4 regions of the Gordonia sp. McavH-238-E genome follow, and region 1 is predicted to be linked to each of the others. Evidence: predicted binding sites of a transcription regulator. Region 1 holds the regulator's gene; each other region holds the start of a gene.
The links. The regulator LexA, encoded in region 1, represses DNA repair genes until DNA is damaged. The targets are predictions, from matches to a motif close to CGAACANNTGTTCG.
Positions count from the first base shown of each region.

Region 2: MHN80_RS08785 (HNH endonuclease signature motif containing protein) is a predicted target of LexA. The motif match lies at 2,119-2,132, and genes of this name have one in related genera.
Region 3: MHN80_RS04790 (HNH endonuclease signature motif containing protein) is a predicted target of LexA. The motif match lies at 1,306-1,319, and genes of this name have one in related genera.
Region 4: MHN80_RS00145 (DUF222 domain-containing protein) is a predicted target of LexA. The motif match lies at 4,756-4,769, and genes of this name have one in related genera.

Region 1 covers NZ_JAKRFE010000015.1:60,443-67,752, forward strand. Annotated here, with positions in the region: gene pfkB (1-phosphofructokinase) at 1-311, opposite strand, end outside; gene MHN80_RS20620 (DeoR/GlpR family DNA-binding transcription regulator) at 308-1,078, opposite strand; gene MHN80_RS20625 (phosphoenolpyruvate--protein phosphotransferase) at 1,228-2,937, shown strand; gene lexA (transcriptional repressor LexA) at 2,915-3,619, opposite strand; gene MHN80_RS20635 (LysM peptidoglycan-binding domain-containing protein) at 3,862-4,401, shown strand; gene nrdR (transcriptional regulator NrdR) at 4,501-5,013, shown strand; gene hrpA (ATP-dependent RNA helicase HrpA) at 4,987-7,310, opposite strand, start outside.
Region 2 covers NZ_JAKRFE010000005.1:147,144-154,453, reverse strand. Annotated here, with positions in the region: gene MHN80_RS08790 (hypothetical protein) at 1-123, opposite strand, end outside; gene MHN80_RS08785 (HNH endonuclease signature motif containing protein) at 448-2,088, opposite strand; gene MHN80_RS08780 (hemerythrin domain-containing protein) at 2,295-2,750, opposite strand; gene hisD (histidinol dehydrogenase) at 2,909-4,252, shown strand; gene MHN80_RS08770 (histidinol-phosphate transaminase) at 4,249-5,400, shown strand; gene hisB (imidazoleglycerol-phosphate dehydratase HisB) at 5,397-6,035, shown strand; gene hisH (imidazole glycerol phosphate synthase subunit HisH) at 6,032-6,673, shown strand; gene MHN80_RS08755 (hypothetical protein) at 6,670-7,008, shown strand; gene priA (bifunctional 1-(5-phosphoribosyl)-5-((5-phosphoribosylamino)methylideneamino)imidazole-4-carboxamide isomerase/phosphoribosylanthranilate isomerase PriA) at 7,075-7,310, shown strand, end outside.
Region 3 covers NZ_JAKRFE010000003.1:96,947-104,256, reverse strand. Annotated here, with positions in the region: gene MHN80_RS04790 (HNH endonuclease signature motif containing protein) at 1-1,280, opposite strand, end outside; gene MHN80_RS04785 (ABC transporter substrate-binding protein) at 1,526-2,605, opposite strand; gene MHN80_RS04780 (ABC transporter ATP-binding protein) at 2,617-3,444, opposite strand; partial or broken gene MHN80_RS04775 (FecCD family ABC transporter permease) at 3,441-4,489, opposite strand; cobalamin riboswitch at 4,566-4,748, opposite strand; gene MHN80_RS04770 (L-lactate dehydrogenase) at 4,865-5,818, shown strand; gene MHN80_RS04765 (alpha/beta hydrolase) at 5,825-6,709, opposite strand; gene MHN80_RS04760 (excalibur calcium-binding domain-containing protein) at 6,929-7,201, shown strand; gene MHN80_RS04755 (YoaK family protein) at 7,276-7,310, shown strand, end outside.
Region 4 covers NZ_JAKRFE010000001.1:25,502-32,811, reverse strand. Annotated here, with positions in the region: gene MHN80_RS00160 (hypothetical protein) at 1-458, opposite strand, end outside; gene MHN80_RS00155 (hypothetical protein) at 511-2,631, opposite strand; gene MHN80_RS00150 (hypothetical protein) at 3,020-3,328, opposite strand; gene MHN80_RS00145 (DUF222 domain-containing protein) at 3,425-4,684, opposite strand; gene MHN80_RS00140 (helix-turn-helix transcriptional regulator) at 4,875-5,210, shown strand; gene MHN80_RS00135 (SRPBCC domain-containing protein) at 5,207-5,686, shown strand; gene MHN80_RS00130 (dihydrofolate reductase family protein) at 5,683-6,246, shown strand; gene MHN80_RS00125 (RsmB/NOP family class I SAM-dependent RNA methyltransferase) at 6,317-7,310, opposite strand, start outside.

The sequences.
Region 1 (7,310 bases):
GCGTTGATCTTGGTGGTCGTGCCGTCCGACTCGGCGATCGTGATGTTGGAGCGGACCTCGCCGTCGACGGGCACCGCGTCGTAGGCGAGTCCGAGTTCGTCGAGTGCGGTACACAGCGGGTCGCCCGTCCGCGCGGGGAGCAGGGCTCGGGTGGACAGGCCGGCGGCCGCGACGACGCGGGCCACGTTGACGCCCTTGCCGCCGGGTTCGGTGCGGACCGTACCGGCGCGCTGCACCTCGCCGCGTGCCAGCGGTGCGCCGAGCTCGAGGGTGCGATCGAGGCTGGGGTTCGCGGTGACGGTGACGATCATGCGATCACGACCTCGACGCCGCGCGCGGACAGTGCCGCCGAGAAGGCCGGGTCTATCCCGGAGTCGGTGATGAGGACGTCGACGTCGTCGATCCCGGCGAAGGAGGAGAGGTCTTCGCGATCCATCTTCGAGCTGTCGGCGAGGACCACGACGCGTTGCGCGGCCGCGACCATCGCCGCTTTCACCGCCGCCTCGTCGGGATCGGGAGTCGACAGCCCATGGGACTCGCTCAGACCGTTGGTGCCGAGGAACGCGGTGGTGACCCGAAGGCGGCGGAGCGCGTCCACCGTCTCGACGCCCACCGTGGCCTGGGTGAGACCACGGACGCGTCCGCCGAGCGCATGGAGCCCGTCGGGGTGGGTGCCGGCCAGCAGGCCGGCGATGGGCAGGCTGTTGGTGAACAGGGTGAGCCTCCGATCGGGCGCGGTCGCCTCGGCGGCGCGGTAGGTCGTGGTGCCGGCGTCGAAGAGCACGGAACCGCCGTCCGGCGGCAGGAAACGGATCGCCGCCCGGCCGATCGCCGTCTTCTGTTCGATCTGGCTCGACTCGCGCTCGTCGATGCCGAGCTCGCCCAGGGCGCGCATGACCTCGGCGCGCACGGCACCGCCGTGGACTCGCTGCAGATGTCCGGCACGCTCCAGGACGGCGAGGTCTCGACGAACGGTCTCGCTCGTGACGTCGAACTTCTCGGCGAGCGCGGCCACCGACGCCCGCCCGGCGACGCGCACCTCGTCGACGATCGCCTGTTGTCTCTCCTCGGCGTACACACCGCTCCGATCTCCGGTTCCGACCACCCCGCTTGTTGAGGCGTGTGGGATTGCATGTTGTAGTAATTGTGTTTACGCCTGTTTGTGTTGACAAGTCAAGCACTTTTTGTAACGGTGGTCACATCGGTAGTCGAGTGAGAGGCAAGACGATGGCGCAGATCCTGACAGGGACCCCGGTGGTCGGCGGACTGGCCCACGGTCCCGCGCTGTGGCCGGGCGAGCGACCCGATCACTCACCGGAGAAGCTCGGCGTCGGCGTGGAGATCCCCGAGGAGCGTCGTGCCGACGAGGTGACACGCTTCGCCACGGCGGCCGGCGCCGTCGCCTCGCGACTGCGTACGCGCGCCTCCCAGAACACCGGGGTGACCGCGGAGGTGCTCGCGGCGACCGCGGGACTCGCCGAGGACCGGGGGTGGATCGGGGCCGCGAGCGCGCTCATCACCAAGGGCGCCACGGCCGAGGCCGCTGCCGTCGCCGCGACCGATCAGTTCGCGGCGGTGTTCACCAAACTCGGCGGGTTGATGGCCGAGCGGGTCACCGATCTGAACGATGTCCGCGACCGCGTGCTCGCCGAACTGCTCGGTCTACCCGAACCGGGCGTGCCGACACCGCAGGTGCCCTCGGTGCTGCTCGCCGACGACCTCGCACCCGCCGACACCGCCGGTCTCGACCCGACGACCACGATCGCGCTCGTCACCCGGCTGGGTGGGCCGACCAGCCACACCGCGATCATCGCCCGGCAACTGGGGATCCCGTGTGTGGTGGCCGTGGCCGATCTCGCCGAGATCGGACCCGGCACAACGGTTCTCGTCGATGGGACGACCGGCCGGGTCGAGGTGGAGCCTGACGCGGAGACGGCGCGGGCGCGAGTCGAGGAGGATCGTCGGCACGCCGAGCTCGTCGCCGGGTGGACGGGTCCGGGGCAGACCGCCGACGGCATCGCCGTCTCGGTGCTCGCCAATGTCGCCGACGGATCGTCGGCGCGGGCCGCCGCCGGGCACCCGGTCGAGGGCGTCGGACTCTTCCGCACCGAACTCGCCTTCCTCGAACGCGCCGACGAACCGTCGGTGGACGAACAGGCCGCGATCTACCGGGAGGTCCTCGACGCGTTCGGCGGGCAGAAGGTGGTGATCCGTACCCTCGACGCCGGCTCGGACAAGCCCTTGAGGTTCGTGACCCACCCAGACGAATCCAATCCCGCGCTCGGTGTCCGTGGGGATCGAATCGCCCTGGCGCATCCCGAGATCCGAGCCCACCAGCTCGACGCGATCGCGCACGCCGCGTCGGGTTCCGACGTCGCGCCGTGGGTCATGGCGCCGATGATCGCCTCGCCGTCCGAGGCGCGCGCCTTCGCCGCGGAGGTCCGCGGCCGGGGCCTGGTCGCCGGGGTCATGATCGAGGTGCCCGCGGCCGCCATCCTGGCCGAGGCCGTGCTCGCCGAGGTGGACTTCGTGTCGATCGGCACCAACGATCTGACGCAGTACACGATGGCGGCCGATCGGATGTCGGCCGATCTCGCCGGATTGACCGATCCGTGGCAGCCCGCGGTGCTCAGCCTGATCGCGGGTGTCGCCGCAGCGGGTGTCCGCCAGGGCAAGCCGGTCGGGGTGTGCGGTGAGGCGGCTGCCGATCCGAATCTCGCCTGCGTGCTCGTCGGTCTCGGGGTGACCTCGCTGTCCAGCGCGCCGGCCGCGGCCGCCGCGGTGGGGGCTCGGCTCGGCGAGGTGACCGCGCAGGACTGCCGCGCCGCCGCCGACGCCGCGCTGGCCACGTCCGACCCCGCCGCGGCGCGAGAAGCTGCCGCGGCGGTGCTCGACCGTTCGGTCGGGGGAGAGGTCAGACTCGCCGCATCACGGTGACGACCTTGCCGAGGATCACGGCGTCGTTGCCCGGGATGGGATCGAACAGCTCGTTGTGCGGCATCAGCCACACATTGGCGCCTTGACGCTTGAAGGTCTTCACGGTGGCCTCGCCGTCGATCATCGCTGCGACGATGTCGCCGTTGTCGGCGACGTTCTGCTGCCGCACGACGACCCAGTCGCCGTCGCAGATGGCGGCGTCGATCATCGACTCGCCCACGACGCGCAGCAAGAAGAGCGAGCCCTCGCCGACCAGCTCGCGAGGAAGCGGGAACACGTCCTCGACCGCCTCCTCGGCCAGGATCGGGCCACCGGCCGCGATCCGGCCGAGGACCGGCACGAAGGTCGGCTCGGGCAGCCGGCCGGCCGGCGGGGTCTCCGGCGACGGCGATTCGCTCGGCGCGATGTTGACCGCACGCGGCCGGTTCGCATCCCGCTTGAGCAGACCCTTGCGCTCGAGGGTCCGTAGCTGGTGGGCGACCGACGATGTCGAGGCCAGGCCGACCTCGTCGCCGATCTCGCGGATGCTCGGCGGGTAACCGCGCTCGCGTACCGAGCGGCGGATGACTTCCAGGACCCCGAGCTGGCGCGGGGTGAGTGAGGCCTCGGCGGCGGCGACGTCGATGGGGGCCTCGTCGTCGGCTCCCCGCGCTCGGCCGCGCCTATCGCCGGTGTCACTCATGTTCGGTTCCTCTCGTCTTCGGAACGTGCTGGTAGATGGCCCGTGGGGATGTTCAGCCGCGTCCGAGCCTAGCGGAGTGCGACCTCCACCTCAAACATTTGTTCGATGTGTCGCGAGACTTTGTCGGTGCGCCGTGCTACAAATTCGAACATCAGTGCATCGAACATCTGATCGAAGTTCGAACACCGGATGCCAGACACCCGAACACCCGAAGATCCCGCACCGAACACCCGGAGGGCACCATGCGCACCGCCACTCTCGTCGCTCCCGTCCGTACCGAGCGTCCCGACACCGTCCGGGCGCGCACCGACCGCGCCGACCGTATCCGGACCCGGACCCCGCTGTCCGACGGTTCTCGGCCCGTCGACAACCGGCCGGCAGGCAACCGTCCGGTGGGCGGGTCGCCACTGACGCCACGCGTCGGCGGCACGCACTGCGGCTCCGCGGTGGGTGCCCGGGGCCGCGGGCCGGTCGGTCCGGATGCGGCGGTGTTCCGTCGCCGTCGCCGCACCGCCGTCGCGGTCCTCGCCGGCGTCGGCCTCGCGTTCGTCGTGTGGGTGTTCGGTGTCGTCGGTCAGAACTATTCGGACTCGATGACGCCCGCCGCGGTGAGCGCAGAGGTCGTCCACGTGCGCGCCGGGGATTCCCTCAGTACGATCGCCGGCCGGGTGGCGCCCGAGATGCCCCGCGACATCGTGATCGACGAGATCGTCGCGATGAACGATCTGCCGTCGAGTGCGCTGCAGGTGGGTCAGCCCCTGCTCACCCCCCGGTACCGCTGAGGCCGGGCGGTATCCTCGATGGCACAGGGGCCGGCCGAGAAGCGGCGGGGCGCACGGTTTCGGTGCGTTCCAGCGTCCCGCGACCTGCGTGAGGACACGATGCGCTGCCCCTTCTGCAAGAACGACGACACCAAGGTCATCGACTCGCGTGTCGCAGATGAAGGGCAGGCCATCCGACGGCGTCGCTCGTGTGTGGAGTGCGGGCGCCGATTCTCCACGGTGGAGAGCGCCGTGCTCGCCGTGGTCAAACGCAACGGGGTCACCGAGCCGTTCAGTCGCGAGAAGGTCATGCGCGGTGTGCGTCGTGCCTGTCAGGGCCGGCACGTCGCCGAGGACGCACTCGCGCAACTCGCCCAGCAGGTCGAGGACACGGTGCGCGCGAGCGGATCGGCCGAGATCCCCAGCAACGAGGTCGGTCTCGCGATCCTGGGTCCGCTGCGTGATCTCGACGAGGTGGCGTACCTGCGGTTCGCGTCGGTGTACCGGTCGTTCGACTCGGTGGAGGACTTCCAGCGCGAGATCGACGATCTGAAGTCGTCGGCGTCCGGTGGCGGACGTGTCGAGACCGCCACCACCGATCCCGTCTCAGCCGAGTCGGTCCAGAGCTCGTAGGACGCGCTTCTCCGACACGGGGAACGCGGTACCGAGACGCTCGGCGAACAACCCGACCCGTAGTTCCTCGACGAGCCACTGCGCCTCGTCGTCGACGATCGCCCGTCGGTGCTCAGGGACCTGTTCGAGCCGTTGGGCCCACCGCTCGACGACGCGATCGACGACCGCGACGCCGGCCTTGTCGCGCGCGGCGGACGCGGGCAGCGCCTCGAGACGTGCCCGCGCACCGTCGAGGTACCGCGGCAGGTTCTCCAGATGCCGCCGTGCGGTGGCTGCCACGAAGCCGTCGAACACGAGATGGTCGATCTGCTCGGCGACGTCGTCGGCAGCCAGCGATCCGGCGTGCCGGTCGATCGCCGCGCGGACCGGCGCCAGCCGTTCGAGCGCCGCGACGGCGAGCGAGAAATAGTCCGGGGCGGCCTCGGCGACGCGCGGCCTGATCCGCTCGAGGAAGGCCGAAAAGGATTGTGGCGAGCGGACTGCCGCCAGCTCGGCGTCGGCGACACCGATGGTCGCGTCCCGGATGGCCCGTCGAGTGCAGTCGGCGAGCAGTGCCTCGATGTCCGCATAGGGACTCAGGCTCAGGGCGAGTCGTTCGGCCGGATCGAGTGAGCCGGCGAGGCGTTTGGACAGCGGGGGAATCGCCAGTTCGAGCAGGGCGACGAGCCCGCGACGACGGAGACGCTCGCGGGCGTCGGGGGAGGACGCGTCCACGACGATCACGCCACGCGGGCGGCCCTTGTCATCGGCGACCACGTCGATCGTCGGGTAGCGGGTCAGCCGCTGCCCGGCGACGTCGACCGTCGTCTGTTCGGGGAGCGTGCCGATCCCGTCGGCGGTCCAGGCCCGGTACAGAGTGCGTGACACCGTTCGCGGCGCCGCGGGCACACCCTTCTGCTGGAGCTCGGACAACGAGTCCGCGCGGGCGATGATCCGTCCGGCATCGTCGGCGACCGCGAAGTGCATCCGGAGGTGAGCCGGCACTCGTTCGACGTCGAAATCAGCTGCGGTGACTCTCATCCCGGTGATCGCCGACAGCTCGCGCGCCAGTCCGGCGGCCAGCGGCTCCTTGCGGGGGGTGAGTCGGCCGAGGGCGAGGTCGGCGAATCGTTGCGCAGGGGACATGCTCTTGCGGAGTTGCTTCGGCAGGGACTTGACCAGTGCGGTGGCCAGTTCGGCGCGCATGCCGGGGACCGACCAGTCGAATCCGGCCGGACGCACATGGGGGAGCAAAGCCTGCGGGATCACGACCGTGACCCCGTCGTCGGTCGCGCCGGGTTCGAAGCGGTAACGCAGTTCGAGTCGGGTGTCGCCCTGCTGCCAGGCGCCGGGGTAGTCCGTCGGCGCGACATCGGTGCCGCCGGTGACGTCCTCGGGACGCAGATCCAGCAGATCCGGTTCGGCCCGGCGGGCCTTCTTCCACCATGAGTCGAAGTGCCGCGCGGAGGTGACGTCGGCCGGTAGCCGCTGGTCGTAGAACTCGAAGAGCTGGTCCTCGGTGATCACCAGACCCCGGGTGCGCGTGCGGTTCTCGACGTCGGAGGCGGCGTCGAGGAGTGTGCGGTTGCGCTCGAAGAAGGCGTGCTGCGTACGCCAGTCGCCCTCGACGAGAGCGTGCCGGATGAACAGCTCCCGCGAGACCACCGGGTCGATGGGGCCGTAGTCGACGCGCCGCCGGGCGACGAGGGGGACGCCGTAGAGGGTGACCCGCTCGTAGGCCATCGCGGCCCCGCGTCTGGCGGACCAATGCGGCTCGCTGTGGGTGCGCTTGACGAGATCCCCGGCGAGTTTCTCGGCCCACAGCGGATCGATCCCGGCGACGGTGTGGGCGAAGAGTCGGGACGTCTCGAGGATTTCGGCCGCCATGATGAAGGCGGGTGGCTTCTTGGCGAGCGGAGAGGCGGGGAAGATCAGCAGTGTGGTGTTGCGCGCACCGGTGAACTCGCGGCCCTCGGTGTTGCGGGCGGCGATGTTGCTCAGCAGACCCGACAGGACGGCCCGGTGGACGGCGTCGGCGTCGAGTTCGGTGGGCGCGACCGACCAGTCGAGGTCCTTGACGATCTCGGTCAGCTGTCGATGGAGGTCCTGCCACTCCCGGATGCGAAGGAAGTGTAGGTACTCCCGCTCGCACATGCGCCGAAAGCGGCTGCCGGACAACTCCTTGCGCTGTTCGCCGAGGTATCGCCACAGCTCCACGTAGGACAGGAAGTCCGACTGTGGGACGACGAAGCGCCGGTGCTGGGCGTCGGCGGCCTCCCGGTGCTCGGCCGGCCGTTCCCGAGGATCGGGGAGCGACA
Region 2 (7,310 bases), on a different contig from region 1:
CGCACCGCCGTGCTCGGGGAGCAGATCGAGGACGGTGTCCTCGTATCGGGTGAGGTCACCGGCCGCGTCGTCGTGCGCCCAGAGCAGGCAGCAGAGGTGTAGCGGCGATCGCGGGTTGGGCACGACCGGAGGATATCGAGGCGGGCTCGGATCGCACGTAGCGGCCTGGACGCCAGACATACGCGAATCCGGACCTTCGCCGGAAAGTGATCTGGCTCTTCGTGACTCGAATGGTCACGTCATCACCAAGGGTCCGGGCCGCCCGCTCGGTGGCGAGGAAGATCGCCAGGCCCGTCGGCGAGCCCGAGAAGAAGTCGGCGGCAACGTCAGGAACTGTTCCCATGGCGCTGTTGATCGTGCCACCTGACCGGTCCCGGACCCTGTGGTCGACGAACCCGAGAGCGTCGGGAATCCTCTGCCAGCAGGTTTGCGACCTCTCGGGCGCGGTCAGTGGGTGGCGAGGAGCTCCACGAGGTGTGCTTCGACGAGGGAGGGCCGGGGTGGGAGCGGTCCGGGTCGGGGTGGTCGGACGTCGATGACGTGGCTGATGTTCAACCATGACCGGCGCACGTCGTGGAAGTGTGGCGCCTCGGGGCGTGCTTGATCGCCGGGCCGGGTTGGTGGTCCGAGGATCTCGTTGCGCACTGTTTTCAGGTGTGCGGTGAACCGCCGGGGTATGTCGGGTCGGCGGTTGATGTGTTCGGGGTTGGGTGGTGCTCCGGGTTCGGCGTTCAACCGCCAGAGGCAGCGGCCTTCGTCGGGTCCGGACCGTTCGATGCGGGTGGTGTACTGGCCGGGCTGGTCGCCGACCATGCGGTTGTGGCGGGGGCAGGCGGGTGCGAGGTCGTCGATATTGGTGAGACCGCCCTTGGCCCAATCCTTGTGGGCGTGATGGAGTTCGACCTGGGTGGCGGGTTGATCGCAGCCGGGAGTCGAGCACACCTCGCCGTCGGGGCGCGCGAAGGAGACGAGGCGTTGTTCGCGGGTGGCCAGACGCTTCCCCCTACCGAAGTACAGCGGCACCGCGGTGGCGTCCTTGAATACTGCCAACCACGGCTGCACGTCGCCGGCCATCGCGACCAGGTCGGGGATGGGCAGCAGGGTGCCGGTGGCGGTGGTCGCGAGCCCGGCTTCACGGATCAGGTCGCCCAGATCGGCTTTGATGATCAGTTGCACGGGCAGCCCGCGATGCGACGTTCCGATAATCCCGTCTGACAAGCCAGCGGCCAGTGCGGCGTCGAGGGCGTCGTGATTTGTCTGGGCGGGGGTGCGTTGGTCACGGTCGGCTGCGGTGGCCAGCGCGTCGGGGTCGGCGGTGCCGGCCGGACCCAGGGGTGAGGCGGGGTCGTCGGGGTTGTTGAGTCCGGGTTTGCCCCAGACGGCGAACATCATCGTGAGCCGGGCGGCGAGTTCGGGGGTCAGGGTGCCGGAGATGGTGGCGGTGCCGTCGGCTCGTTGGCGTCCGATCCACAGGTTGCGGCGTCGTTTCTGGTCGGTGCCGTCGGACGGTGTGCCGTCGGGGTCGAGGTGAGCGAGAAGCCGCGCGCCGAGTTGGATGATGTCGGCGGGTGTGTGATCGGCGGCGATTTCGGCCATCTGCCGTTCCGCAGCGACTTTCACATCATGCTCGACGGCGTGGGGGATCTGGTCGAGGACATCGAGGGCGGCCTGGACGTGGGCGGTCCCGACCGTTCCTGCGGCGAATGCTGCGGCCAGGGTGGGGTGTTCCGGTTCGAGGCGGTCGCCGCTGAGGCACGTGAGCGTGGCGGTGGCGTTGAGGTGCTTGCGCCGCCGAACCGGGTTGGTGACGCGGAGTCGGTGGTTCATGAACTGGATGAGGGTGCGGTACCCGGTCTTGCGTGGCAGGTCACGACCCTCGACTTCGGCGACTTGCCGGTCACCGGCGTACGTGGTTCGGGCGATGGCGCGTTCGGTCGCGGCGGCGACCTCGATCAACTCTTCGTCGGTGCACGGAGACAGATTGACGGTCTGCAGTTCGTCGAGGATCGCATGCAGCTCGGCCACCAGCTCGACGGCACGCGGTCGGGGCGCAGCCGAATCGTCGTCGACGTGTGTGGTGTCGGCCATGACGGTCACCTCCCCCGAGAGCCGTTGCTGCGAATGTACGTTCGAGTGTACACGAGAATCGGGCAGCGGAGGATTCGAGATATGTTGTCGCGCAGATCTATTGATGCAATCTGCGGGCGGTGGGAACTGTCGGTGTCGTGTGGTAGGCGCCATCTGGTCAGCCCGGCGACCCAGCTCAGGCAGGCGTGTGGGCACCCTCCCGACGCCTACACGCCGTGGTCGAGCAGCTTCTCCCCGGGATGCGCGTGCTCCCAGGCGGCGATCGCGGCATCCCACTGATCGCCGTCGAGAGTCGTCACCGACGCGGGGAACAGTGCGTCCTCCTCTTTCGCGATGTGCCGGTGCAGCCCGTCGACCTCGCGTCGGAACCGGTCGCGGTCGGCGGGATCGGACAGGTCCATCGACGTCAGGAACGCATCGAGCTCCCGGTGCTCGGCGATGAGCGGGTCGATGTACCCGGCGAAGAGGTCCCGGTCGGTGTCGAGCAACTGGGCGAACAACCCGTCTTCCTCGCCGCGCCAGTGTGACCGCAGTTCGATCACGAGCCGGTCCGCGAGCCGGCGGGCGGTGTCGCGGTCGTCGGCATCGAGCGCCCGCACCGCGTCGCCGCCGAGGTTCACGGCCCGTTCGTGTTCGGCGGTGTAGTCGCGGAGCAACGGCATGTCCCGGCACCCGCAGTATTGGCACACTTTCGCGTCCTCACGGTCGTGGGCGATTCCGTTGTCCACCGTAGAAGAACCGTCGCACCACCCGCACCAGAAACCCACTGGCATCCGACACGTATCCTTGTCGGGTAAATCCGCAGCCACCAGGAGAGATCATGCTCGCCCGAATTGACCTGCGCGGTAGCACGCCGACACTCGCCGAGTTGCGTCGTGCTCTGCCCCGCGGGGGTACCGATGTCAATGCCGTCCTCGACACGGTGACGCCGGTGGTGCATGCGGTGGCCGAGAACGGCACCGAGTCCGCACTCGACTTCGGCGAGAAGTTCGACGGCGTCCGCCCCGCATCGGTCCGGGTACCCGCCCAGGTCATCGCCGACGCCCTGGCCGAGCTCGACCCGCAGGTCGCCGACGCGCTGCGCGAATCCATCCGACGGGCACGCACGGTCCACGCCGACCAGCGCCGCGAGACCACGCGCACGCAGGTCGTCGACGGCGGCGTCGTGAGCGAGAAGTGGATCCCGGTCCGCCGCGTCGGTCTGTACGTTCCCGGCGGGAACGCCGTGTACCCGTCGTCGGTCATCATGAACGTCGTGCCCGCCCAGGAGGCCGGGGTCGGCTCGCTGGTCGTCGCGTCGCCGCCGCAGAAGGACTTCGGCGGCTGGCCGCACCCGACGATCCTCGCCGCCTGCGCGCTCCTCGACGTCGACGAGGTGTGGGCCGTCGGTGGTGCCCAGGGGGTGGCCCTGCTCGCCTACGGCGGTCACGACACCGAGGCCGCCGACGCGCCGAACTCCGTCCTCGACCCGGTCGACCTCATCACCGGCCCGGGCAACATCTACGTCACCGCGGCCAAGCGACTGTGCCGCAGCGTGGTGGGCATCGACTCCGAAGCCGGACCGACCGAGATCGCGATCCTCGCCGACGACTCGGCCGATCCCGGCATCCTGGCCTCGGACCTCATCAGCCAGGCCGAACACGACGTGCTGGCGGCCTCGGTGCTCGTCACCGACAGCGCCGAACTCGCTGACGCCGTCGACGCCGCGCTCGACACCCAGGTCGCGGCCACCAAGCACCGCGAGCGTGTGCTCACCGCGCTGTCGGGGGAGCAGTCGGGCGTCGTTCTCGTCGATGATCTCGACGCCGGACTCGCGGTCGTGGACGCCTATGCGGCCGAACACCTCGAGATCCAGACGCGCGATGCCGCCGCGGTCGCCGACCGCGTGCACAACGCGGGCGCGATCTTCGTCGGCCCGTATGCCCCGGTGAGTCTCGGTGACTACTGCGCCGGCTCCAATCATGTTCTGCCGACGTCGGGTTCGGCGCGGTTCGCCTCGGGTCTCTCGGTGCAGACGTTCCTCAAGGGCGTCCACGTCATCGACTACGACGAAGCCGCGCTGCGTGAGGTCGCCGACAAGGTGGTGACGTTGGCCGATGCCGAGGACCTGCCCGGTCACGGCGACGCGGTCAAGCAGCGCTTCGTGAAGAGTGCCGCCCGGTGACCGCGTCCGATGCGGTGGTGGGTGCAGTCGTGCCGGGTGGCTCGATCACCGTCGACGATCTGCCGCTGCGCGCCAACCTCCGCGGCAAGAGTGCCTACGGCGCACCGCAACTCAAGGTTCCGGTGATCCTGAACACCAACGAGAACCCGCACGCGCCGTCAGCGGCCCTGATCGACGACGTCACCGCGTCGGTGCGCGAGGCGGCCGCCGAGCTGCACCGCTATCCCGACCGCGATGCCGTCGCCCTGCGTACCGACCTCGCCGCTTACCTGACCCGGGCCACCGGTGTCCGGCTGGGCGTCGAGAACCTCTGGGCGGCAAACGGTTCGAACGAGGTCCTGCAGCAGTTGCTGCAGGCCTTCGGCGGACCGGGCCGCAGCGCGCTGGGCTTCGTCCCGTCGTACTCGATGCACCCGATCATCGCCGACGGCACGGACACCACCTGGCTGGTCGCCGCGCGCGCAGGCGACTTCTCCCTCGACACCGAGTACGCGGTCGCCGAAGTCGCGAACCGCGAACCCGACGTCGTCTTCGTGACCTCGCCCAACAACCCGACCGGCGGTTCCATCCCGCTTGCCGATCTCCGCCGGATCGTCGAGGCCGCACCGGGCATCGTGATCGTCGACGAGGCGTACGCGGAGTTCTCCGCGGCGCCGAGCGCTGTCGAGCTCATCGACGAGTTCCCGGCGAAGGTCGTCGTCAGCCGCACCATGAGCAAGGCGTTCGCCTTCGCCGGCGGACGCCTCGGGTATCTCGCCGCGGCGCCGGCCGTCGTCGACGCGATCCAGCTCGTCCGGCTGCCGTACCACCTGTCCGTGCTGACCCAGGCTGCGGCGCGCGCGGCCCTTCGGCACAGCGACGACACCCTCGCCGGTGTCGCGGCGATCATCGCCGAACGCGACCGTGTGGTCGCGGCGCTCACCGAGGCCGGGTACCGCGTCGTCGACTCCGACTCGAACTTCGTGCTGTTCGGCGGTTTCCGGGATGCAGCGGCGTCGTGGCAGCGTTACCTCGACCAGGGCGTCCTCATCCGCGACGTCGGGATCGCCGGCCACCTGCGGGTGACCGTCGGACTCGCCCACGAGAACGACGCCTTCCTCGACGTCAGCCGCACCCTTGCCACCACAGATCTGGAGAACACCCAGTGACCAACCCCGCATCCGAGAGCCGGGCACCCCGCATCGCGAAGGTCGAACGGACCACCCGGGAGTCGTCGATCGCCGTCGAACTGAACCTCGACGGCACCGGCGTGACGAACATCTCGACGGGCATCGCGTTCTTCGACCACATGCTGACCGCGTTCGGTCAGCACGGCAGCTTCGACCTGACCGTCGAGGCGAAGGGCGACGTCGAGGTCGAAGGCCACCACACCATCGAGGACACCGCAATCGTGCTGGGCCAGGCGCTGGGTCAGGCGCTGGGCGACAAGAAGGGCATCCGCCGCTTCGGCGACTCGTGGATTCCGATGGACGAGACCCTCGCCCAGGCGGTGGTCGACGTCTCCGGCCGTCCGTACTGCGTGCACACCGGGGAGCCCGAGCACATGCTGACCGCGGTGATCGGCGGCTACCCCGGCGTGCCGTATTCGACGGTCATCAACCGGCACGTCTTCGAATCGATCGCTCTCAACGCTCGGATCGCCCTGCACGTCCGTGTGCTCTACGGCCGCGACCAGCACCACATCACCGAAGCCGAGTTCAAGGCCGTGGCCCGTGCGCTGCGCGCCGCCACCGAATACGACGCGCGCGTCACGGGTGTGCCCTCGACGAAGGGTGCGCTGTGAGCGCCGTCGATGTCACCATCCTCGACTACGGGTCGGGCAACCTGCGGTCGGCGCAGCGCGCGCTGGAACGCACCGGGGCACAGGTGACCGTCACCTCCGACTTCGACACCGCCCTGAACGCCACCGGCCTCGTCGTGCCCGGCGTCGGCGCCTTCGCCGCCTGCATGGAAGGTCTGCGTGCCGTGAAGGGCGACCGGATCGTCGGTCGCCGGCTCGCCGGGAGCCGGCCGGTCCTGGGCATCTGCGTCGGCATGCAGATCCTCTTCGAACGCGGCGTCGAGTTCGGCGTCGAGGCGGACGGGTGCGGGGAGTGGCCGGGCAGCGTGACGCAGCTGCCCGCGCCGGTGTTGCCGCACATGGGGTGGAACACGGTCGACGCGCCCGAGGGGTCGGTCTTGTTCGACGGGCTCGACGCCGACACCCGCTTCTACTTCGTGCACTCCTACGCCGCACAGGTGTGGGAGATGGACAGCGACGGCTCTCGGCTGCGCGCACCCAGACTGACCTGGGCCGAACACGGCGGGCGCTTCCTCGCCGCGGTCGAGAACGGGCCGCTGTCGGCCACCCAGTTCCACCCCGAGAAATCCGGTGACGCCGGCGCCCACCTGCTGGAGAACTGGGTTCGGGGACTCTCGTGACCGGCGGCACGCCGCGCCCGGACGACGACCCCGGGCACGGCGACGGACACCGCGGCTCACCGGTCGAGTCCGGGCCGGCCGACGCCGCATCGGCGCCCGCCGGTTTCTCGATCGCGAAACTCGCCTTCTACGCTCTCGGTGCGGGTGTGCTGGTCCTGATCGTCTCCATCCCGATCATCGCGCTCTGTGCGCGCTGGTCGCCGGTCGCCGGACTCGTCGCCGCGCTGGTGGCGGTGGCGGCGATGATCGCCGCGATCGGTACCGTTGCCAACCGCATGGTCGACCGCGCCCGGGCGGACCTGATCGCGGCGCGCGACGGTCACCACCCGGCCTGACCCGACACCCGAGCACGTCCCGACAGCCGAATCGCTCGATCCAGAACAGACAGGACAGATTCACCCATGGGTAGCACCCTCGAACTCCTTCCCGCCGTCGACGTCGCCGACGGGCAGGCGGTCCGCCTCGTCCAGGGCGCGGCCGGCACCGAGACCTCCTACGGCTCGCCGCGCGATGCCGCGCTGGCGTGGCAGCGGGACGGCGCGGAGTGGATCCACCTCGTCGACCTCGACGCGGCCTTCGGCCGAGGCGACAACCGCGACCTGCTGGCCGGCGTCGTCGGCGAACTCGACGTGAAGGT
Region 3 (7,310 bases), on a different contig from region 1:
TGGCCGGGCTGGTCGCCGACCATGCGGTTGTGGCGGGGGCAGGCGGGTGCGAGGTCGTCGATGTCGGTGAGACCGCCCTTGGCCCAGTCCTTGTGGGCGTGATGGAGTTCGACCTGAGTGGCGGGCTGATCGCAGCCGGGAGCCGAGCACACCTCGCCGTCGGGGCGCGCGAAGGAGACGAGGCGTTGCTCGCGGGTCGCCAGACGTCTGCCTCGCCCGAAGTACAGCGGGACGGCGGTGGCGTCCTTGAATACTGCCAACCACGGCTGAACCTCGCCGGCCATCCCGACCAGGTCAGCGATGGGCAGCAGGGTGCCGGTGGCGGTGGTGGCGAGCCCGGATTCGCGGATCAGGTCGCCCAGATCGGCTTTGATGATCAGATGGGCGGGCAGGCCGCGGTGCGACGTTCCGAGAATCCCGTCGGCGAAGCCAGCGGTGAGTGCGGCGTCGAGGGCGTCGTGATTTGTCTGGGCGGGGGTGCGTTGGTCGCGGTCGGCGGCGGTGGCCAGCGCGTCGGGGTCGGCGGTGCCGGCCGGTCCGGACGGTGAGTTGGGGTCGTCGGGGTTGTTGAGTCCGGGTTTGCCCCAGACGGCGAACATCATCGTGAGCCGGGCGGCGAGTTCGGGGGTGAGGGTGCCGGAGATGGTGGCGGTGCCGTCGGCGCGTTGGCGTCCGATCCACAGGTTGCGGCGCCGTTTCTGGTCGGTGTCGTCGGTGAGGGTGCCGTCGGGGTCGAGGTGAGCGAGGAGCCGCGCGCCGAGTTGGGTGATGTCGGCGGGGGTGTGGTCGGCGGCGATCTCGGCCATCTGACGCTCGGCAGCGACTTTCACATCATGCTCGACGGCGTGGGGGATCTGGTCGAGGACATCGAGGGCGGCCTGCACGTGTGCAGAGCCAACCGCTCCCGCAGCGAACGCCTCAGCGAGGCAGGGGTGTTCGGGCGGTAGGACCTCGCCGCCGAGGCTGGTGCGGGTGGCGGTGGCGTCCATCTGCTTACGACGCCGCACAGGGTTGGAGACCCGCAGCCGGTGGGTCATGAACTGCATGAGCGTGCGGCAGCCGGTCTTGCGGGGGAGGTCGCGAGCCTCGACCTGATCGATCTGCCGGTCACCGGCGACGGTCAGGCGTGCGATGGCACGTTCGGTATCGGCTGCCACGTCAGTCAACTCGGCGTCGGTACATGGCGACAGGTCCACGGACTGCAGTTCGTCGAGGATCGCATGCAACTCGGTGACGAGTTCGACGGCTCGCGGTTTCGGCGTGGCTGATTCGTCAGACATGGCCACCCCCCGAGAACCGTTGCTGCGAATGTATGTATGTTCGAGTGTACACCGACACGGCTACATCGCAACCGCTAAAGCTCTGTTGTGCAACGATATTCGTCGGCCAAGAGTTGTCGGTGCCTCATGGTAGGGGTACGAATCCAGTCAGGTGTTGCGAACTTCGACGGTGGGCGCACTGGATCCCCCAGGGGCGGCGGTGCGACAATCGCCGCCGCCCGCGTGCTCTACGGGCGTTCGGCGACTCACTCCAGCCAGTTGTTGCCCCCGAGGTCCAGCTGCGCGACGTCGAGGCTCGGGGTGATTCCGGATTCCGGTGCGAGGCCGTGGTTCTCGAGGGCATTGCGCATGATCTCGGCGGCGTCGATGTTCAGCGGGCTCGACACCCACATCGCGTACGGCAGGTTCACGAATCGGTTCTCGCGTACCGCCTTGAGATTGCGGCTGGCCGGGTTGGACCGCAGCGCGGCGATCTTCTCCTCGACCGTCTGACCGGGGTAGTCCACGAACACGATGACGTCGGGGTCCGCGGTGGTGAGCCGTTCCCAGCTGACGGCGGTCCAGGTGTCCTCGATGTCCTCGGTTGCGTTGCGGGCGCCCGCGGCGTCGATGATGCCCTGCGGGCCGCCGTAGGACCCGGAGGAGAAGATGGTGTCGGAGACGCTGTCGAAGACGAAGACCGTGGGCTTGTCGGCGGGTTGCGGTGCGGCGCGGAGCTTCTCGAGGCGGTCGGCGACCTCGTCGGCCGCGGCGGCGCCCTGGTCCGGGTTGCCGGTGATGGTGCCGATGTTGCGCAGGTCGGTGTCGAGCGCGACCCACGGGTCCATGGTGCCGCGCTGCGCCTCACCCTCGACCTGCCGGCACGCCTCGGACAGCTGATAGACGTCGATGCCGTGGGACGCGAGGATCTCCGGCGTGATCCCGCGGGACTCGCTCATGCCGTAGTTGTATCCGGCATAGAGCACCTGGGGCTTCGCGGCGACGATGTTCTCGAGCGTGGGACGCTCGGCCGCGACCTCGTTCAGGGTGTCCACCTGAGGTCCGTACTCGAGCCGGAGAACATCTTTGTCGCGGGCGAGCGCACTGACCGCCACCATGTTGTCGCGGGCGCCCGCCGCCAGGGCGATCGCGATCATGCCACCGTCGTTGACGAACAGCCGGTCGAGCGGCTGGGGGAAATCGACGTCGGCTCCACAATTGGCCACCGTCACAGTGTCTTCGGTGGCCGCGGTGCTGTCGGTCGAGCATGCGGCAACCGCGCCCAGGATCAGTGCGGCGACCAGGACGGCGGCGGTCGGGTGGACTCGGGAGGTGCGGGTACTCAAGGGATGTCCTCTCACAGGGTGTCTGTCGTCAGCGCTCGGGGAGCAGAAGTGGGGGAGTTGAGCAGGAGGTGTGGCAGGCCCGTCACCGGGTGGGTGACAACGGTCCCGGACACCTCGAAGACGGCCGCCAGCAGATCCGGTGTCAGCACGTCGACGGGTCGGCCCTGGGCGACCACGCCGCCGTCGGACACCACTGCGACACAATCGAAGTGCCGCAGGACGAGGTCGAGGTCGTGCATCGCTGCCAGCACGGTGGCGTCGAGTTCGTCGAGGATCTCCATCAGCCGCAGGCGCCAGGCCGCGTCCAGATGATTGGTGGGTTCGTCGAGCACCAGGACCGGCGTCTGCTGTGCGAGTGCACGGGCGAGGACGACGCGATGCCGCTCGCCACCGGACAGGTGGGTGCACGAACGGGCGCCCCAGCCGTCGAGGCCGACCTGCGCGAGCACCGCGCCGACCACCGTCGAGTCGTCGGGGCTCCCGGCCGACCAGGCCGAGCGGTAGGGGGTCCGGCCAAGGCCGACCGCCTCGGCGACGGTCAGTTCGGCCGAGGGCTGTTCCTCCTGGCCCACCACCGCTATCGAGCGGGCCCGCTGCCGCGACGGGAGTCGATGCAGGTCCTCGCCACCCACGTCGATGGTGCCGGCGACGGGACGTTCGAGCCCACACAGCGTGCGCAACAGGGTGGTCTTGCCGGAACCGTTGGGGCCGACGATGGCCAGTCGGGTGCCCGCCGGGACGTCGAGATCGACATCGCGCAGGACGACGCGGCCGCCCCGTCGACACGCGAGTGCGTTCGCGCGCAACGCCATCGAGCGGATCGGTGGTGGATTGGTCATGAGCCGCCGCCGAACACATACTGGTGTCGACCCATGAGGAACAGGAAGATCGGCGCGCCGATCAACCCGGTGACGATGCCCAGAGGCATCTCCCGAGGCGCGGCCGCGACCCGCGAGATGACGTCGACCCACACCAGGAACAGTGCGCCGCCGCATACCGCCACCGGCAGCATCGCGCGGTGGGTGGCGCCGACGAGCAGCCGGGCGGCGTGCGGGACGATCAGACCGACGAAGCCGATCCCACCCGCCACCGCGACGAGCACGCCCACCAGGACGCCCTGGATCCCGAAGAGCGCGTTGCGCATCGCGCGTACCGGTACACCCAGCGACGTCGCGGTGTCGGTGCCGGCAGCGTAGGCGTCGAGCCAGGAGTGGATCGCGAGCATCGCCACGATGGTGACCAGCACGACCACCCCGGCGATCTGCACCTTCGCCCAGGTGGCGCCGGCGACGCTGCCGAGCATCCAGAACATCACGTTGTCGGCGGCGTGGGGATCCGCGGCGGTGAACACGAGCAGCGACGACAACGCCATGAACGCCGAGGACAACACGACGCCGGACAGGATGAGTCGCAGCGCGGTCAACCCGCCCTGGGCGCGGGCGACGAGGTACACCGTGACGGTCGCCGCGAGCGCGCCGAGGAGCGCGCCGCCGGAGAGTGCCCACACCCCGAGGCCGGCCAGCACGCCGAGGGTCATGACGGCGGTGGCCCCGACCGCCGCGCCGGCGGACACGCCGAGCAGGTACGGCTCGGCGAGGGGGTTGCGGACCAGGGCCTGCATGAGAGCGCCGGCAGTGCGAGCCCGGCGCCGACGAGCGCGGCCAGGACGGACCGCGGCAGCCGGAGATCCCAGATGATCACCGCGTGCGCGGAATCGGTCTCGGCGCCGGTCAGGCGTCCGGCGACGGTGTGCCAGACGTCGCCGACGGGGATGGTCTCGGCGCCGAACGCGGTGGCCAGGGCGATGCTGAGGAGCGTGAGGACGAGCAGAACTGCGGCTAGCGGCGTCGACGGGAGTCGCCGTACCGGCGGGGCGGTGGCGATCTCGGTCGTGCCGTCGATACGACGGGACACGGACTGTACTGCCTTACGGTCTGGGTATCTGTGCGCGAGATACACGGTGGACTCGAGCGAGAGCGGCCGGTATTCGGACTCGGGTTCGTCCGGAGCCGGCGCCTTCCCGGGTCGCCCCAGTGGCTGTGTGCCGGTTCCGTCCCCCATACCGCTGCGCGCCAGTCCCGGATTCGCACCGGGTTCCCTGACACCCACGTGTGCGGGTGTGACCGTTCTCGCCGCTCACGCTATCAACACCGTCCAGCGGATCGGTGGGCGGTCGGCGTGCGTCCCCGGACAGCGGCCGTGCGAGGACCTACGCTGGATGCCGACGATCGATGAACCCGACGCGGAAACGGTGAACCGATGGACGTACGAGACACGAAGCTGGCCATCATCGGGGCGGGTGCGGTGGGCACCGCGATCGCCTACTCCTCGCTCATCCGGGGTGTTGCACGGACCATCGCGCTCCTCGACATCAACGCCGCGAAGGTGACCGCCGAGGTGCTCGACATGTCCCACGGCCTCGAGTTCGTCCCTCGTGCCGACATCATCGGCTCCGACGACGTGTCGGTGTGCGCGGACGCCGACGTCGTCGTCTTCACCGCCGGTGCGAAGCAGAAGCCGGGTCAGTCCCGTCTCGAATTGGCCGAGGCCACAATCGGTCTGACGCGCGCCATCCTCCCGGGGGTGCTCGAGGTGGCCCCGAATGCGATCTACGTGATGGTCACCAATCCGGTCGACGTCGTCACCTACGCCGCCCAGCAGATCAGCGGATTGTCGCCCAGCCGGATCTTCGGCTCGGGCACCGTGCTCGACTCGTCCCGGCTGCGTTTCCTCATCGCGCAGCATTGCGGTGTCGCGGTGCAGAGCGTGCACTCCTACATCGCCGGCGAGCACGGCGACACCGAGATCCCGCTGTGGAGCTCGGCGACGATCGGTGGGGTGCCGCTGACGTCGTGGACCCCGCTGCCCGGTCGTCCGGCGCTGGATGTGGTTGCACGCGAACGCATCCACCACGAGGTCGTGCATGCCGCCTACACCATCATCGAGGGCAAGGGGGCCACGAACTATGCGATCGGTTTGGCGTCGACGCGCATCGTCGAGGCGATCCTGAACAACGAGCACCGGGTGCTGCCGGTGTCGACGCGGACCGACGGGATCGAAGGGCTCGACGGAGTGTGTCTCTCGCTGCCGACCGTCGTCGACCGCGGCGGCGCCCAGACCCGGCTCGACGTCCCGCTCTCGGATGCGGAGCGAGCCGGTCTGCTCGCGTCGGCGGAGACGCTGCGGGGGATGCAGGCCCGGTTCGGGCTGTAGTCGGGGTCAGGTCGGCACGGTGGTGCGCAGGAACTGCAGCTGGTCGGCGACGACCTTCTCGAAGTCCTCGCCGATGTAGATGTCGAAGTGCCCGACCGGGTATCGGATGACCCGGGCTCCGGGTGCGCGCCGCGCGTAGGCGATCGTCGAGCGTGCCGGTGCCACCGTGTCCCCGTCGCACACGCACAGCAGGGTCGGGCAGTCGAGATCTTTCAATGCCCGGCCGGGTGAATGCAACGGAATGGTCAGTCCGACCCGCGCGGCCACCTCGTTGGGCAGTTCGAGACCGTCGGGAATCAGTGGCAGGTATCCCGACACCGCGTCCGGTGCGGTCATCAGCGCCGCTGATCCCGGTTCGCCGGCCAGGCCGACCATGACCGGCGGCCTGCGCAGTGCGGATCCGGCCAGATCCGCGAGTGCCCGAACGGTCACCTTCGCCCCGGACACCACGCCAAGGGCTGCGGTCGACGCAGGTCCGCTGGTGAATGGGCACTGGGAGATCACCGCTGCCACCCGGCCGTCGCGTTTGCCGGCGACGAGCACGTGTCCGCCGCCGAAGGAGGTGCCCCACAGCACTATTCGTGAGGTGTCGACGCCGGCGAGAGTTCGTGCGAAGGCGATCGCCGCGGCCCAGTCGTCGAGCTGACGGCGAATGGACAGGAGCTGGCGCGGTTCGCCGTCGCTGTCCCCGAAGTGGCGGTAATCGAAGACCAGACAGGAGTATCCGGCTTCGGTGAACCGTTCGGCGAAGGCATCGAGCCGCATCTGCCGGACCCCGCCGAGGCCGTGTGCCATCACGATGACCGGGGCCGGTGTGGCTCCCTCGGGCCGGTACCACCATGCTCGGCACGTCGTGCCGTCCGAATCGAACTCGACGTCGTTCCTGATCATCGTTCCCCCGCTGGTCGATGTGTGGTCTGGGCGGACTTTATCAACACACGTTGTCATGCAACAGAGGCGGCGGCCCCCGCGACCGTGAACCTTGTTCGCTCGGCGTGTCCGTCGGCCGGACCAATCTTCGCGTCGAGCGCGTCTTTCATCGACCGGACCCCGTAATGTCACCTCGTCACGATGAGGTGTCGGGGGACACACAGAAGAAGGTCAAGCACGATGCGTTGCTCGCGAAAGATGGTTCTCGGATTCCTGGCCGCGGCGTCCATGACGGTCGCTCCGCTGATGGTGGCGGCGCCCGCCTCGGCGGCAACCGATTACGCCAACTGCTCAGAACTCAACGCCGACTATCCGCACGGTGTCGGCCAGACGGGCGCCGTCGACTCCACGTCGGGTACGCCGGTCACGAACTTCACCGTCGACGACGACCTGTACGACGCGAACACCGAGAGCGACCGCGACAAGGACGGTATCGCCTGCGAGAAGCGCTGAGCGCGACCAGAGCCTGACGACGTCGCGGTCGGCGTGCGCCTGCCGCCGGACATGCAGGCGTTAGATTCGTGCTCATGGCGGCCCGACTCGACAGGTTTCTGAGCAGCGC
Region 4 (7,310 bases), on a different contig from region 1:
TACGCCCAACGTTTCCCGATATTGCGCCACTCGACGCCAGAATCCGATCGTTGCTCGATGGACAGCAACTCACTGCGGCATAGCGTGAACCGACTGCGATCACCGGCGTCCTCTCGGCGCAGAGGCCGCATAAACAATGTGTTCACCACCCGGCTTGTCAGGCTATTGCTCGCCACCAGACGGATTCGCTCGTCGGTACCTGGCGGCGATGCCGCCGCGAAACCCGGATATCCCCACTCCATCGACTGCCCCTCAAAGGCAAGTTCGAACGACTCCGTGTACGCACGCACAAAAGTTGCTTCAGCGCTAGACAGGTCGAGGATGTCTGTCGGAATCCACCGGAAAGAAATATCCAAATCAGGTGGTAGCCGCTTCCCAGCGGGTACTACCGAAGAGCTAGTCGTCGTTTGCTCGGAGGGCGACGGTGTTACACCACAACCAGCGATGAACAGGGCCATACTAAGCATCGCCGCGACAAAGACACCTGGCGAGCGGCCAAAGTTGCCGCCTCTAACGTTTGTAAGCATCTTCTAGGTTTTCATTGTGGCGATCAGCGAAAAGACTGATGTCTACTCGCATCTTTCTTTGGATGAACGAAGCAGCTTCGCTTTCGTCAGTAACGTTCGACATCACACCGGAGCGCTTCATTTCGGCGAAATCTGCGCTGCTGTCACCCAAGAACAGATCACGAAAGTCGGGATCATCCGCGAGTTCCGGATGGGTCTCGAAGTATCCCGCGAGAATCTGCACGTATTTCGCGTTGGGATTGACATCGTCGTCGAACATGTCGTTGCGCAGCTGCTGGATTTCCGGGTCGGCCTTGATCATGTCCGGATCGGTCGGTAGCCCGGACAAATCCAGCTTGACCTGGGGCGCCGCGGCGTCGACGAGTAGCTTGACGGCTGGATCAAGACCTGGAACCGCGGTGAGAAGCGCCTTCGCGCTGTCGAACATGGCGCCGGCGACCGCCGCGTCGTGGGCGGCCAGGTGTCTGCCGTCGATCTTCGTTTCCTCGATGTGTGCATCCAGTCCGCCGATCATGGCTCCTTCGAGGCGTCCGGTGACCTCTCCGAGCCCGTAGTCGTGCGGGTTCTTGCCGAACTCCTGTTGCATCACATCGATCTGCAGGGCGGTCAAGGAGTTGACAATCCTTCCTGCGGCTGCATCCGAGTTCAGTATTTCGAGGGTCGACTTCAAGTCGCTCGCGTCGACTTCTGACACTCCATGCGTGTGAAAGAGCTGTGGATCGGCGCCTGCCAGAACAGCAGTGTGCGAGCCGATCGCGGAGGCCAGCGTGCGAGTGAGCTCGGGGTTGAGTTCGCCCAGCGCCGGTTTCCGATCTCCGATATCGATCAGCGCATCTTTGTTGTCGCCGAAGTACTGCGTGAGCGCAGTCGAAATATTGCCGGCTCGCTGGCTTTCGAGTATTGCCTCCGGAGAACTGCCGTCCGGCGCATATGCCGCGCCTGGCATCCAGTTGAAGAGTTTGTTGATGCCGTCGCTCTCACGCCCCGCCTCATCGGTCCAATCGAACGTCAGTAGATGCTTGAGGGCTTCGGCATCCTTGAATGACCGCTCGGTGCCGTCCATATCGAACGTGGTCGGCATCGTGCTGCTGGACGGATTGCCGGTTGCCGACATCACTGCGTCGTGTACCGCGATGTGATCACTGCCCGCGACCCCGAGCATGTGAACCAGGAGACTTTCGACTTCGCCCTTACCGACGAGATTGTGATCCAACAGGCCCGGATTGGAGGCATATTCAGTGGCACCTGCACCTGCGATCTCACTGGCTCTCGCGATCAATGCCCGGTCGACGTCGCTTCCCAACTGTACGGACTCCGAACCGTACACTCCACCTGCCGGATCGACCGAGCGATGTTCCAAGATGTCCATCACCGACTTGAGGTCGTCGAAGGTCTTCAGATCGGTGACCGACCTGTGGCCGCCGGAGTGCGCGCCCGAGTCCGGAACCGTCAGTCGGCCCTTACTCGCAGCAGATTCGGTCAGCGCGTCCCGGATCGGCGCCGGAAGTTGACTCATGCCGCCGGTCACGAATGGTGCTTGAGTCCCCCAGATCTCGGCAAACACATTCGAGTCGGTCTGCCCGGTCCGCAGGTTGCGGTTCCCGAGCATGTACACACCGTCAGCGAGACTCTGCTTCAGAGTTTCTCGCTCAGCGCCGGTGTACTTGTCGCCGAACGACTTCAGTGCGTCGAGCGAGAGGGGCTGCCCCTCGGGTCCGCCGCCCCAGTTCGGCGTGTAGATCGCTTTCAGGTAATCGAACTGTTCCTTGGGAATGACCGCAGAATCTCCGCGGGCCAGCGCTGCACGCTGTTCCGGGGTCAGGCTGGTCGCGCTGAAGAACCGATCCTTCTGCTCCCTCGTGGCGGTCCCACTCATGATGGCTTGGACATCGATACTGGCCTGGCCCGGTGAGTAGCTCGACGCCATCGGCGCATTGCCCTCCGCGTCCCCGAAGGCCGTCGCGAGCACTCGCGCCCCATTGCGATCGTCCTCACCCATCTGGTCTGCCAGTGACTGAAGCGAGAGGGTGGCCGTTTTGGCTTCTTCAGAACGCGACGCCTGGTCGGCGAGAATCGCACTTTCGGTCGCGCTCCCCGCCTCCACGCCCTTGAGCTCGGCCGCATAGTCCCGGGTGTCTCGTACAGTCCAGTCGTCGGCAACGCTGAATTTGTCCCGTTCCAGTCCGAGCGCGCGAAGCAGCGCCGTGGTGCGATTCGGGCCGATCGCTGACGAGGTATTCGTAGGACGTTGGCAGCGTGGGTGAGGTCGGCGCCGAGCTTGTTGATCTCGACCCGATCAGAGCCGGCGCGGGCTTCACATCCGAGCTGTGAGGCGCCGACCCACCCCTTCGAGTCACCGGCCCTCATCGGCGCGTCCGCCATCGCCTGCGTCTGTTTCCGTAGACCATCCACCCCGGCGTCGAGCGCGTTCGCCGCAGCATCCAGCGACATCACGTCCCACCCATTGACAATGGACCTCGATGGTCGTGACATCAGAACTCGCTGATCGCGCGGAAGCCGCTGGCCAGTGACTCCTCCGTGTCGGCAACGTCTCCGGCTGCCTGGTAGCAGGTCTGCGACACCTGGTCCATCCTCGCCGCCGCGCGACCCAACAACGAACGAACAGTGCCGTCTTTGCCTGCGCACGCCGCGCCGATCACCGACGCCGGCATCGCGGCCGACGCATCATCGAACGCAGACTTCCCCGACCACAACGCTCGCGTCTCCGACGAGCATCGAGCCAGTGTGTCGCCGACGCCGGTGATGATTCCCAGCTCCTCGACCCCGAACCGCTCAGCCATACAAACCCCCGAGTTTGCAGCAATCTACGACATGGCACACCGCCACGACGAACAACCTAGTACGACATCACCCCGCCACGCGTCCTCTATCCACACTCAGGACGCGGCGAGAATCTGGATCAGGCGCGTTTCGACGCCACTCCGTGTCCTCGGCCGGTGCCCGACCGCAGGTGGAGGCGCGCTCCGATGTCGGGCCCTGGTCGGTGTGATCACGTCGATCACGCGCACGCCGTCGACGACCTTCACGTCGTAGTACCAACCGCGGGCCTCCTTCGCGCGGTTGTGCACGACGCAGGTTCCGTCGGCGTTGACGGCGCTGGTCGGGCCGTGGCGGCGATGCGGTGTGGCGTGGTCGATCTCAGCGACCGGCGCACCGCAATAAGGGGCGCGGCACCGTTGATCTCGTAGACGGATGTATCCGGCGAGTGCGGTCGGAAAGCCGCGCGATCGCGATTCCATCGTCACCAGCGCCCCGTTCGACGGTCGGGCATACAGGCGGCGGAGCGTCGACGCGGTCTCACCCTCCGGTGTCACCGAATCAGCGACCAGGTGTCGGGCGACGGTCGCCGGGATCGGTCCATACCCGAGGACGTCCGCAGCCGAATCGTCGAACCCCAGCAAGGACTGCTCGGAAAGGACGAGATTCAGCGCCACCGGCGTCGGCTCGGCGACGGAACGACCGGTGACGCGTTCAACCAGGGTGTCGGCCATGACTTCTGCGTGCGAGCGGCCATCGGACCCGCGCACCGAGTCGGCGTGTTTCTTGAGCGCCGCGTACACCGCGATGCCGTCCGTCATCGGCAGAAGTGCCGAGAACTGCGTCATCAGGTCGGGTGCCGGCCGGACGCTCACGTGACGATCCTTTTCCGCCTTGGCCTTCCGAGCCACCACTGCTTCGGGTTCCAACTCATAGGCATGAGACTTGGCGAGCGCCTCGATCTCGCGGTCGGACATACCCACCAGCGCCGCTGGATCACCGCAGATGCGACGGTCGACCTCCTCACGCGATTCACGTATCAGGAAGGCGGTCTCACGAACCAGGATCGTCGCGCGCCACTCGGTGAGGACTCCTGCGGTGAGCGCCGCCAGAGTATGCGGCATCTCGTGCGCCAGGGCGCGGGCGAACCCGAGGCACTGACTCCCCTTGCGAGGCGACACCTTCCGTGCCAGACCCACTTCGGCAGCCAGGCCGCGCCCGCGCCGCCGTTGAGGGACGTTGCGCGCGGCCTCGTCAGCCGCGCGTAGGTCATCGAGATTCGCAGTCTCACGCACCTGAGCCGCGGTGCAGGCCGACTTGATCTCCTCGAGAAGGGTGAGCCTGCCCACCGATTCCGACTCGTCGAGGCCGACCGGCATCGCTGACAAGCCATCCACGATGGCCCGCAGATAGTCGGTACCCAAGAAGGATTTTATGTCCGGAGATGCCTCGTACATACATTCGATAGTACCTGAATATGCGCTGTTTGGGAGCAAGTTTACGCATCTCCGAGCAGTCTCTTTCATTTAGCCGTTGAGTTCAGTGAACAATCCTGCAACACTTAGCCACATGGCACATGGTTCGGCACCTCTGGACGACATCTTCGGCGCTCTGTCGGATCCAACGCGCCGCGCAGTCGTCGAACGACTGGGTCATGGGCCGGCGAGTGTCGGCGAACTCGCCGACCCCTTCCCCATCACCCTGCCGTCGTTCATGAAGCATCTCCGCGTTCTGGAGGACAGCGGGCTCGTCTTGACCAAGAAGGTCGGACGCACGCGGATGTGCACCCTCGACAGGCGCCGTATGCGCCGTCTGTCCACGTGGCTCGAACACCAACGCACCGTGTGGACCGAACGCACCGACCGTCTCGAAGACTTCGTCACCGACACCGAGGAGACACCATGATCGACCCCGAACTCGACCTCACGCTGCACCGGGTGATCCGCGCTCCGCGACAACGGATCTGGGATGCCTGGACCCGACCGGAGCTGTTCGCCAAGTGGTGGACGCCGGCTCCGACGGGCACCCGCGTCGACCGACTCGAAGCCAAGCCCGGCGGCGCGCTCGTGACCCGGATGAGCGAGGACGGAACCACTTTCGTCCCACACATGGACGCTGTCTTCCTGGTCGCGGACGCCCACGAGCGCCTGGTGTTCACCAATGCCGTCGACAGCTCATGGCGTCCCGCCGATCCATCGCCGGTTCCCATGACCGCGGAGATCACCCTCGGCGAACACGAGGACGGGACCGAATACAACGTCGTGGTGCGCCATCGCAGCCCGTCCGACCGTGACCGACACGACGAGCTGGGGTTCTACGACGGCTGGGGTTCGGTCACCGCTGCGCTCGCGGCCATCGTGGAAAACGAAGTCGTGCAGTGAAGATCACCGTCACCGAGTTCATCACGCTCGACGGGGTCACCCAGGGTCCCGGCGCCGCCGACGAAGACACCTCCAACGGATTTCACGCGGGCGGGTGGCTGGTACCTCACATGGACGAGTACTTCATCCGCCAGGCGTCGGAGTGGCTCGATCTGGCCGACGGACTGCTTCTCGGGCGGCGCACCTACGAGGCATTCGCCCGCGATTGGCCCGCGATCACCGATCCCGACGACCCGTTCACCGCTCGGATGAACGGGCTGCCGAAGTACGTGGTGAGCACGTCGCTCACCGATACGGAACTGGCGTGGCAACCGGCTACCCTGCTGTCCGACGACCCCATCGACGCGATCCGGGACCTGCGCGCGGACTCCGATCGAGAACCGCAGGTGCACGGGAGCGCGACGCTGGCGGCCGCACTGCTCGAGGCCGGCGTCGTGGACGTTCTCCGTCTCGTCGTGGCTCCGACCGCACTCGGCTGCGGGCGATCGCTGTTCGGACGCAACGAGATCGGACTCGGATTCCGGCTGATTCGGCACGATGCCACTGCCGGGGGCTGTTGATCCTGGAGTACGAGCCGGTGGGTCCGGCCGCGGTCGCGGACTACGCGGGGGCCCGTTCCGTGATGGGCACCTAGTCCCGCGTCAACGCCGCCAGGAACATGGCGTCGGTGCCGTGGACATGTGGCCAGAGCTGTACGTGGGGGCCGTCGCCCAACAGGTCTGGACCCAGCTTGCCCACCGTCACCAACGGGCGGGCATCGAGTTGGCGCACGCCGTCGACCGATGCCACCACGTCGGCCACCACCGCGGTCGTCTCGGCCGGGTGTGGCGAACACGTCGAATAGACCACCACACCACCGGGCTTGACCAACCGCAGGGCTTCGGTCAGCAGTTGCTGCTGGAGGACGACGAGTTCGTCGACGTCGGCAGCGGTCCGGCGCCACCGGGATTCGGGGCGTCGGCGCAGCGACCCCAGCCCCGAGCACGGGGCGTCGAGCAGGATCCGGTCGTAACCAGCATCGAGCCCACTGGACCGGGCGTCGGCGACATGGATGGTCACCGGCAGGTCGGACACGACCTTGCGGATCAGGCCGGCACGATGCTCGGACACCTCGACCGCATCGAGTCGGGCACCGTCGATCTCGGCGAGCGAACCGATGAGCGCGGCCTTTCCGCCGGGGCCGGCGCACATGTCGAGCCATCGACCGCCGTCGTCGGCGACCTCCGCCACGGTCACCGCACGAGCGATCAGCTGACTGCCCTCGTCCTGCACGCCCGCGTACCCCTCGCGAATCGCGGCGACGTCGCCGGGATCGCCGCCCGGCAGGTAGACGCAGTACGGGGAGAAGTCGCCGACCTCGCCCTCGCTGGTCAGAGCGAGTTCCTCGGCGGTGATGAGACCGGGACGCGCCACGAGATGCACCGGCGGTCGCTCGTCATCGGCGGCCAGCGCAGCCTGCAGTTGTCCCGCCGAACCGCCGAGCGCATCGCGGAACACCTCCGCGATCCATCGCGGATGCGCGTACTGGAAGGCGAGATAGCCGACGAGATCGTCGGCAGGTGACGGAGCGAGCTCCTCCACCCACATGTCCTCGTCCTTCTGCGATACCTTGCGCAGCACGGCA